3 regions of the Bacillus sp. UNC322MFChir4.1 genome follow, and region 1 is predicted to be linked to each of the others. Evidence: riboswitches for the same ligand, from Rfam matches in the RefSeq annotation. Region 1 holds a riboswitch; each other region holds the start of a gene.
What was found. Region 1 has a riboswitch for S-adenosylmethionine ahead of mtnW (2,3-diketo-5-methylthiopentyl-1-phosphate enolase). Riboswitches for the same ligand answer to the same signal wherever they lie in the genome.

Region 1 (3,129 bases):
ACCGACAATATTTACGTCGTTTTGCTTACTCCACTTTGATAATAAACATTTCGTATAATTCCCATCTAAATCCGCAATTTCAGGAAGGCGCTCTAAATCATAACCTGTTGTCCATAACTCTGGTAATACAAGAACATCTGGATTTTCCTTTATCGCTTCGCTTATTTTTTTTTCAGCATGTTCTATATTTTTTTCAACATCGCCAAAAGTGATATTCATTTGTACACAAGCAATTTTCATTACTCTCTTCCTTCTTCCTTTTTATTTTTTTCTTTACAAAAAGTTGGAAAGACTATATCATTTGTCACTATAATTGTAACAACTTTCAAAAGAGGTGGAAAGTATGAAACATTTTCAACCTTCCGAGATATTAACATCATTACCAACACAATTTTTTGCCTCCCTTGTCGCCAAAGTAAATGGAGTAATGCAAGCTGGTCATGATGTTATTAACTTAGGACAAGGAAATCCTGATCAACCAACACCAGATCACATCGTAATAGCATTACAACGTGCAGCAAAGCACCCTATTCATCATAAATACCCGCCATTTCGAGGACATGATAGTTTAAAAGAGGCTATCGCTACATTTTATGAGCGTGAGTACGGTGTACAATTAAATCCCAAAACAGAAGTAGCTATTCTATTTGGTGGAAAAGCTGGCTTAGTTGAGTTACCACTTTGTTTTACGAATCCAGGTGATACAATCCTCGTTCCTGATCCAGGTTATCCAGATTATTTATCAGGGATAGCCTTAGCAAAAACAAAGATTGCTACAATGCCACTATTATCAGAAAATCAATTTTTACCTGATTACACAAAGATTGATGCACAAGCGGTTGAAAAGGCAAAATTAATGTTTTTAAACTATCCGAACAATCCAACCGGAGCTGTTGCAACACCAAAGTTCTTTGAGGATACTGTATCGTTTGCAAATAAACATGACATTTTAGTCTGTCATGATTTTGCGTATGGAGCGATTGGTTTTGACGCTAAAAAACCAATTAGTTTCTTACAAACTGATGGAGCAAAAAATGTTGGCATTGAAATATATACGTTGTCCAAAACGTATAATATGGCAGGTTGGCGCATTGCATTTGCCGCCGGAAATGAAAGTGTTATTGAAACGATTAACTTATTACAAGATCATATGTATGTTAGTATTTTTGGTGCTGTACAAGAAGCTGCTCGCGAAGCATTATTAAGCCCGCAAACTTGTGTCGATGAACTCGTAGAACGCTATGAATCTCGAAGAAATGCTTTCATTACTGCTTGTCGTTCTATCGGCTGGAATGTCACTTCACCAAAAGGTTCTTTCTTTGCCTGGCTCCCTGTTCCAAATGGGTATACGTCAGAGGAATTTGCTGATGTACTATTAAAACAAGCGCACGTTGCTGTCGCTCCAGGCATCGGCTTCGGCAAACACGGGGAAGGTTATATTCGCGTCGGTTTATTACATTCAGAGGAACGCCTTCAAGAAGCAATTCATAGAATCGCTAAATTAAAAATTTTCAAAAAACAATTGACAACGTAAAAATTCTCTGTCAAAATTCAGTTATCAAAAATTTTAAACATTTCCAAATACTTCTTATCAAGAGCTGGTGGAGGGACGAGCCCGATGAAACCCGGCAACCGATCTACTTTATGTAGGCACGGTGCTAATTCTCGCAGCGTTATGCTGACAGATAAGGAGCTGGTTGTAAAAAACCTCTCCTTAGCTGAGAGGTTTTTTTATTCAACTAGGAGGTTATGAAAATGAGCGGAATAACAGCAACTTACTTCATTCACGATGATTCTCATAATTTAATCAAAAAAGCAGAGCAAATTGCTCTCGGTTTAACAGTTGGTTCGTGGACACATTTACCACACTTATTACAAGAACAATTAAGACGACATAAAGGCTCAGTCGTTAGCGTAGAAAAATTAGAAACTGATGAAAATACAAACATATACCTTAATAAAAAAGTAACACGCGGATTTATTAAAATTCATTATCCATCCGCTAACTTCACAACCGACTTACCAGCAATTTTTACAACTGTTTTCGGAAAATTATCTTTGGACGGAGAAATAAAATTAATTGATTTAACATTTTCTGATGAGATTAAAAAGAGCTTCCCTGGTCCTAAATTTGGTATTGATAAAATACGAAACAATTTGAATGTTCACAATCGCCCCCTGCTCATGAGTATTTTCAAAGGAATGATCGGCCGGAATATCGGTTATTTAAAAACACAGCTCCGCGATCAAGCGAACGGCGGCGTTGACATTGTAAAAGATGATGAGATTTTATTTGATAATCCGTTAACACCGTTATCAGAACGCATTCACGCTGGGAAAGAAGTATTGCAATCTGTTTATGAAACATACGGTCATAAAACGTTATATGCTGTTAATCTTTCAGGACGGACTTATGATTTAAAAGAAAAAGCAAAACAAGCCGTTGATGCCGGGGCTGACCTTTTACTTTTCAACGTATTCGCATATGGACTTGATGTGTTGCAAGCCCTAGCGGAAGATAATAATATTTCTATCCCAATTATGGCACATCCAGCAGTAAGTGGAACTTACATAACATCTAAATTATATGGGGTATCTTCTTCTTTATTACTCGGCAAGCTCCTTCGCTATGCTGGTGCAGATTTCTCACTATTTCCATCACCTTATGGAAATGTCGCTTTACAACAAGAAGAAGCACTTCATTTAGCCAAAGCGCTTACAGATGAAAATGAACCATTTAAGCGTAGCTTTCCGGTTCCATCTGCTGGTATTCATCCAGGACTTGTCCCACTACTGATTCGTGACTTCGGTGAGCAATGTGTCATTAATGCTGGCGGCGGTATTCACGGCCATCCATCCGGTGCACAGGGGGGTGGAAAAGCATTTCGAGCTGCTATCGATGCAGCTTTAACCAACACGCCGCTTCATGAGGTTGATGATTCTTATTTACAAGCTGCTTTGCGTCTCTGGGGCAATCCTACTAAAGAGGTGAAAGCATGAGCATTCAAATTTTTTGTGACTTCGATGGCACAATTACAAATAATGATAACATTGTTGCCATTATACAAAAATTTGCACCACCAGAGGCAGAAGCTATTAAACAGCAAATTTTATCACAAGAGCTATCTA
Region 2 (3,129 bases), 210 kb from region 1:
AATGATCGCTGTAAGTCTTGAATTAAATCATCTTGGTTCTCAATTCCTACGGAGAAGCGGAGCAGACGATTACAAACGCCTCGTGCTGTGCGAATATCTTCTGGTATATCGGCGTGTGTTTGTGTTGCGGGGTATGTAATAAAGCTTTCTACACCGCCAAGACTTTCTGCAAACGTAATAAGAGAAAGAGATTGTAAGAACGGATCAACCCACGACTCTTCTCGCAGTTTAAAAGAGATCATGCCGCCTTTTCCTGGATAATACACATCAGTTATCGCTTCTTCTCCTTGTAAATAGGCAACAATTGCTTTGGCATTCTCTTCATGCTGCCTCATGCGCAGTGCTAATGTTTTCATGCCGCGTATTAAAAGCCACGAATCAAACGGGCTTAACACAGCTCCAGATGCGTTGTGGTAGTGAGCGAGTTCTTCGCATAATTTTACTCCTTTTGCAACAACGAGCCCACTTAATACATCGTTATGACCGCCTAAATATTTTGTAGCGCTATGCAGGACAATGTCGGCGCCTGTTGTTAATGGTTGTTGTAAATACGGTGTGTAAAATGTGTTATCAACAATAAGGAGCAAGTCGTGACGTTTTGCAACGGCAGCAACTGCGGCAATATCTGTTACTTGCATAAGTGGATTTGTTGGTGTTTCGATGAAAATGGCTTTTGTTTTCGGTGAAATGGCTTTTGCAATTTCTTCTATATGCTGCGTATCTACATATCTACATCGAACATCCCATTTTTTCTCGTGTTCTGTAAATAAACGATATGTTCCGCCGTACAAATCTTCAGATACAATCAGTTCGTCACCAGAGCAGAATAATGAAAGGACAAGAAGAACAGCGGCCATTCCTGAGCTACAGGCGTAGCCTTGTTCGCCGTGCTCTAAGTCAGCGATCGCACGTTCTAATAGAAGGCGCGTTGGATTTCCAGTTCGGGAATAATCAAACCCTGTTGACTTCCCAATTCCTTCGTGGCGATAAGCAGTGGAGAAGTAAACTGGTGGATTGACTGCTCCAGTTGTTGTTTCACTGCGATTTCCAATTTGGGCAAGCTTTGTTTCCATTGTAGACATAATAGAATTCCTCCTTAAACAGGTAAATCCATTTTGATTTTTCGACATTTAGATTGTTGGTATGAAGAAAAAAAGAGCCTGCACTTGCTTTCTCTTTTTGTTTGCATTTTACGTGTGGCAGAAGAAGGTCCGATTGCTTCTATGCGCGGCTAGATGCCCTCGCTCATCGAAAAAGAATGGTTTTTGTTTTTTAAAATTTGGATTTGTATGCAAAAAAAGCCTTCTAAGAAGAAGGCTTATATACGACAAATATAGTCTTCTTCTTATCTGTCAAATCATTTCTCAATTCGCTGGAATTAGCACCTTATTAACAAATAAAAAGTTTGTTAATGGTTGCTGAGGCGTCAAAGGGCCAGTCCCTCGACCTCTCTCGATAAGAATTCGAAATATGAAGTTTTTGATTATGTTTTTTACTTTACAACAAATTTAGAAAGAAATGCAACTATATTTTGAATAATTTTATTTTTCTTTCTTTTTGTTGACTTTCATATTTTAACATGCTAAATTAGTGAGAAAATTAACAAAGATTGCTAATAAGTGAACGGACGATGTTTGCTTTTTGAAATCATAAATGAATATAACTCTTATCAAGAGTGGTGGAGGGAAAGGCCCTGTGAAACCCAGCAACCTTCAAATTATATGTTTGAAACGGTGCTAAGACCTGCGGAACAAAGCGTTCTGAATGATAAGAGGAGGATAAAACGCTGTCCCCCTCTTCATTGAGAAGAGGGGGTTTTTATATTGAAAGAAGAGAGGGAGACATGTGAAACTACTAGATTTATTGCAAAGAGGAATTGTCATTGGGGACGGAGCGATGGGAACGTTTCTGTATTCTCATGGTTTACAAAGCTGCTTTGAAGAATTGAATATATCTGAACCAGAGCGGATTATTTCGATTCATAAACAATATGTTGCAGTAGGAGCAGATGTCATTCAAACCAATACATACGGAGCAAATGAAGGGAAACTTCGCATGTACGGTCTTGAGGATAGCGTAAAGGAAATTAACCGGGCTGCTGTAAGACATGCAAAAGCAGCAGTGACAGAAAAAAATGCAATCGTTGGAACAATCGGTGGAATGAAACATATTGGGGCAGTTACAACTACTGATATGGAGCGTGAGTTTATGCTCTTAGAACAAGCGGATGCCCTGCTAGAAGAAGGTGTGGATGGGCTATTATTAGAAACGTTTTACGATGAGTTTGAATTACTTCATGCAGTGAAGGTATTACGTAAACAAACAAATGTCCCTCTTATTGCGCAGCTTGCTCTTCACGAAGCTGGTACGACTCAAAACGGAAATAGTGTAGATGATGTATTGAAGCAAATTATAGAGTATGGTGCAAATGTGGTCGGATTAAATTGTCAGTTAGGACCGCTTCGTATGATCGAATCTTTTAAAACGATAGAAATCCCTAAATATGGTTACTTATCTGCGTATCCAAATGCTGGTCTCCCTAAATATGTAGAGGGCCGTTACGTATATGAAGGAAGTCCGGCTTATTTTGAAGAGATGGTGCCGGAATTTATTAAGCAAGGCGTTAGGCTACTTGGAGGTTGTTGTGGTACAACTCCTGCCCATATTGAGGCAATGAAGCGAGCGCTTGGAAATGAGCGTCCTGTAACAGCAAAAGAAGTTGTAAAGCGTGCAGAGGTTATAACTGCGCAGCGTGTAAATGTAGCAGATCGAATTACATTAGCAGAAAAAGCGAAAAAGGAAACGACGGTGATTGTTGAGCTAGATCCTCCTAAAACGTTGGATACACAGAGGTTTTTTGAAGGAGCAAAAGTGTTGAAGCGTGCTGGAGCAGATGCTATTACGTTAGCAGATAACTCTTTAGCATCGCCTCGCTTATCAAATATGGCAATGGGAGCGTTATTAAGAAAATACGATATCCCGATATTAACTCATTTAACATGTCGTGATCATAATGTGATTGGGCTGCAGTCTCATTTACTTGGATTAGCAGCGCTCGGTATGGAGGAAGTATTGGCATTAACCGGAGACCCTGCGAGGGTTGGTGATTTTCCTGGTGCAACATCTGTA
Region 3 (3,129 bases), on a different contig from region 1:
GTTGATGTGACATGTGCATTGGAATACTCCATAATTTGCTTCAGTTCTTCCCAATAATCTACCTCTTCAAAAGGAAGTGTTTCAACCGGAGCACCAGTAATGATGAGCCCGTCAAACTTTTCTCCTTCAATATCACGAAATGTTTTATAAAAGCTTGTTAAATGCTCCTGCGCTACATTTTTTGCTGTATGGGACTCCATATGAAGGAAATGGACATCAAGTTGAAGCGGTGTATTACCAATTAAACGAAGCAACTGCGTTTCTGTTTCTTGCTTTGTTGGCATTAAATTTAAAATAGCAATCTTCAAAGCACGAATATCTTGTGTTTCTGCTCGTTCTTTCGTCATCACAAAAATATTTTCATTTTGCAATATTTTACGAGCGGGTAAATCTTTAGCAATGATGATCGGCATATTGTTTTCCTCCAGAAAGTGCTGCTTCTAAATCAGCAATAATATCCGCCGCTTCTTCAATACCAACCGATAACCGAATCAAATCAGACGTCACACCAGCCAAACGCTGCTGTTCTTCCGTAAGCTGGCGATGCGTTGTGCTTGCCGGATGAATGACACAAGTTCTTGCATCTGCAACATGCGTCACCAATGTCGCTAGCTTCACATTACCAATAAACTGTTTAGCAGACTCAAGACCCCCTTTTATTCCAAATGTTAAAACACCGCTCGCACCCTTCGGTAAATATTTTTGTGCCAATTCATAGTTTTCATTATTTTGAAGTCCAGGATAATTGACCCACTCAACGCGTTCATGCTCAGACAACCACTGTGCAACAGCTAGAGCATTTTGACTATGACGCTCCATGCGAAGATGCAACGTTTCTAAGCCAACATTGGTCATATACGCATTGAATGGGCTCATACAATTTCCATAATCTCTTAATAGCTGTACACGAGCTTTCACAATGTATGCCGCTTGCCCGAAATTTTTCACATAACTCACACCATGATAACTTGGATCTGGCTCAACAAACTCAGGAAACTTACTCCAATCAAAATTCCCGCCATCAATAACAATGCCGCCTAGTGAGCTTGCATGACCATCAATATATTTCGTTGTAGAATGAACGACAATGTTTGCACCATGTTCAAATGCATGACATAAATACGGCGTCGCTAATGTATTATCCACAATAAACGGTACCCCAAGCTCTTTTGCCGCCTCAGAAAACTCTTTAAAATTCAGTACATTCATTGCTGGGTTCCCAAGCGATTCCGCATACACAAGCTTTGTTTTCTCATTTGCAAGGGCAACAATTTCATCAGCAGATAAGTTTGGATTAAAGAATGTGACCTCAATCCCTAGCTTCTTAAGACTAACTCCAAATAAATTAAATGTACCGCCGTATACTGTTGATGAGCAGAGCAAATGATCGCCGCTGCCACAAATATTTAAGACCGCTAGCATAATTGCAGCCTGCCCTGATGCCGTTGCAACTGCACCAACGCCGCCTTCTAACTCTGTAAGTTTTTGCTCAAACGCCGCAAGCGTTGGGTTCCCAATACGCGTATAAATATATCCCTCTGCCTCCAGATTAAAGAGGGCCGCTAAATCATCAGAAGTATCGTATTTATACGTCGTGCTTTGATAAAGTGGCAAAACACGAGGTTCACCATTTTTCGGCGTATAACCACCTTGCACACAAATCGTTCCTTTTCCCCATGATTCCCCCATTTCGCAATCCCCTTTCTTTTATAAAAAATAAAAAACTGCTTCTTTCCTAAAATAAGAAAGAAGCAGTTTAGATAAACGCTCGCCATGTAGCCTTTCTTATCTTTCAGGAAATACCTGCAGGATTTAGCACAATTCCGATTTACGGCTGTTGCCAAGGTTTCATAGGGCCCGTTCCCTCCACCTATTCTTGATAAGACTTATTCAATTACCGATGATTTTATAGAAAATATTACCTCATGTCAATATTTTTCTGAATGTTCCTAAAATATTTTATTATCTTTACTATCAAACTTTACCGAACAAAGAATATTCTGTAAAATTTAAGGTATGAATGATAATTCATTCATAAACGAATAGGAGGCGATTAATACATGAAAGTCGGGGAAATATTAACTTTTGAAAAATCATTTACGAGAGAAGATGTAGATCTATTTAGTAAAATTTCTGGTGATGCTGGTGATCACCATGTTGTTCCAGATGAACATGGCCGCGTCATGGTACAAGGATTACTAGTTGCAACATTGCCTACGAAAATTGGCGGCGATTTAAATTTTATTGCAAGAGATGTAGAACTTACTTTCTTACGCCCAGTCTTTACCGAAGATACCGTTCGATGTGAAGTTACACTGGTTCATCATGAAGAACAAGCAGATCGAATCATTGCTGTTTCAAAAGCAGAATGCTTTAATCAACATGGTAAAAAAGTGTTGGAAGGATCTTTTAAAGGGATTATTCGCCAATAACTAACACAACCTTCTTCAGTGGGGGATTCTTCATCCCTCACTGATAGAAAAACCACTCAATTAAGCTTTCCACTCTCCTCTGCTTCTCTTCTTTTTTCTCTCTACACCTTGGAACGAGATTTTATTGCCTACTACTGATAAGATATACAAATAGTATATATATCAGAATCTCTAAATTTGTCATAACACCATATAACATGAAGGAGACATAAAAAATGACGATTAGAAGAAGCACGCATTCCTTACTTATCATGTACGGTATGTTTCTAGGTTCCATAGTTGGTGCTACAGTCTGGTTATTTTTAGTTACCACAAATGCCGGCATTCAGTTTATTTGGGGATATTTACCAAAAGAATTTGCATTACCACCGTATTACACAATTTTTGTAACGACAATTGGTGGTATTCTTGTCGGACTCTCGCAAAAATACTTCGGTACATACCCGCGTTTAATGCCAGAGGTAATGGGTGAATATAAGAAAACAGGTAGGATTGAGTACCGTTTTGTACATCAATCTACAATAACAGCTGTTATTGTTTTAATATTTGGTGCAAGTTTAGGACCAGAAGCAGCACTCGTTGGAATTATCGGTGGACTTTGTACGTGGGTTGGCGATCGATTTCATTTCGCTTTAAAAGGAATGAAGGGACTAACGGAAATTGGGATTGGCGCTACTTTAAGTGTTATTTTTAACGC

Region 2: linked by a shared signal. The riboswitch ahead of BR72_RS02535 (bifunctional homocysteine S-methyltransferase/methylenetetrahydrofolate reductase) and the one ahead of mtnW (2,3-diketo-5-methylthiopentyl-1-phosphate enolase) in region 1 are both predicted to bind S-adenosylmethionine.
Region 3: linked by a shared signal. The riboswitch ahead of BR72_RS15720 (bifunctional O-acetylhomoserine aminocarboxypropyltransferase/cysteine synthase) and the one ahead of mtnW (2,3-diketo-5-methylthiopentyl-1-phosphate enolase) in region 1 are both predicted to bind S-adenosylmethionine.

The regions. Positions count from the first base shown of each region.
Region 1 is NZ_JQKQ01000001.1:283,780-286,908, forward strand. It holds gene BR72_RS01350 (carbon-nitrogen family hydrolase) at 1-240, opposite strand, end outside; gene BR72_RS01355 (pyridoxal phosphate-dependent aminotransferase) at 335-1,534, shown strand; SAM riboswitch class I at 1,586-1,692, shown strand; gene mtnW (2,3-diketo-5-methylthiopentyl-1-phosphate enolase) at 1,756-3,000, shown strand; gene BR72_RS01365 (2-hydroxy-3-keto-5-methylthiopentenyl-1-phosphate phosphatase) at 2,997-3,129, shown strand, end outside.
Region 2 is NZ_JQKQ01000001.1:490,935-494,063, reverse strand. It holds gene BR72_RS02540 (methionine biosynthesis PLP-dependent protein) at 1-1,082, opposite strand, end outside; SAM riboswitch class I at 1,343-1,462, opposite strand; SAM riboswitch class I at 1,664-1,774, shown strand; gene BR72_RS02535 (bifunctional homocysteine S-methyltransferase/methylenetetrahydrofolate reductase) at 1,846-3,129, shown strand, end outside.
Region 3 is NZ_JQKQ01000045.1:15,074-18,202, forward strand. It holds gene metA (homoserine O-acetyltransferase MetA) at 1-413, opposite strand, end outside; gene BR72_RS15720 (bifunctional O-acetylhomoserine aminocarboxypropyltransferase/cysteine synthase) at 394-1,689, opposite strand; SAM riboswitch class I at 1,783-1,886, opposite strand; gene BR72_RS15725 (hotdog family protein) at 2,061-2,432, shown strand; gene BR72_RS15730 (chloride channel protein) at 2,648-3,129, shown strand, end outside.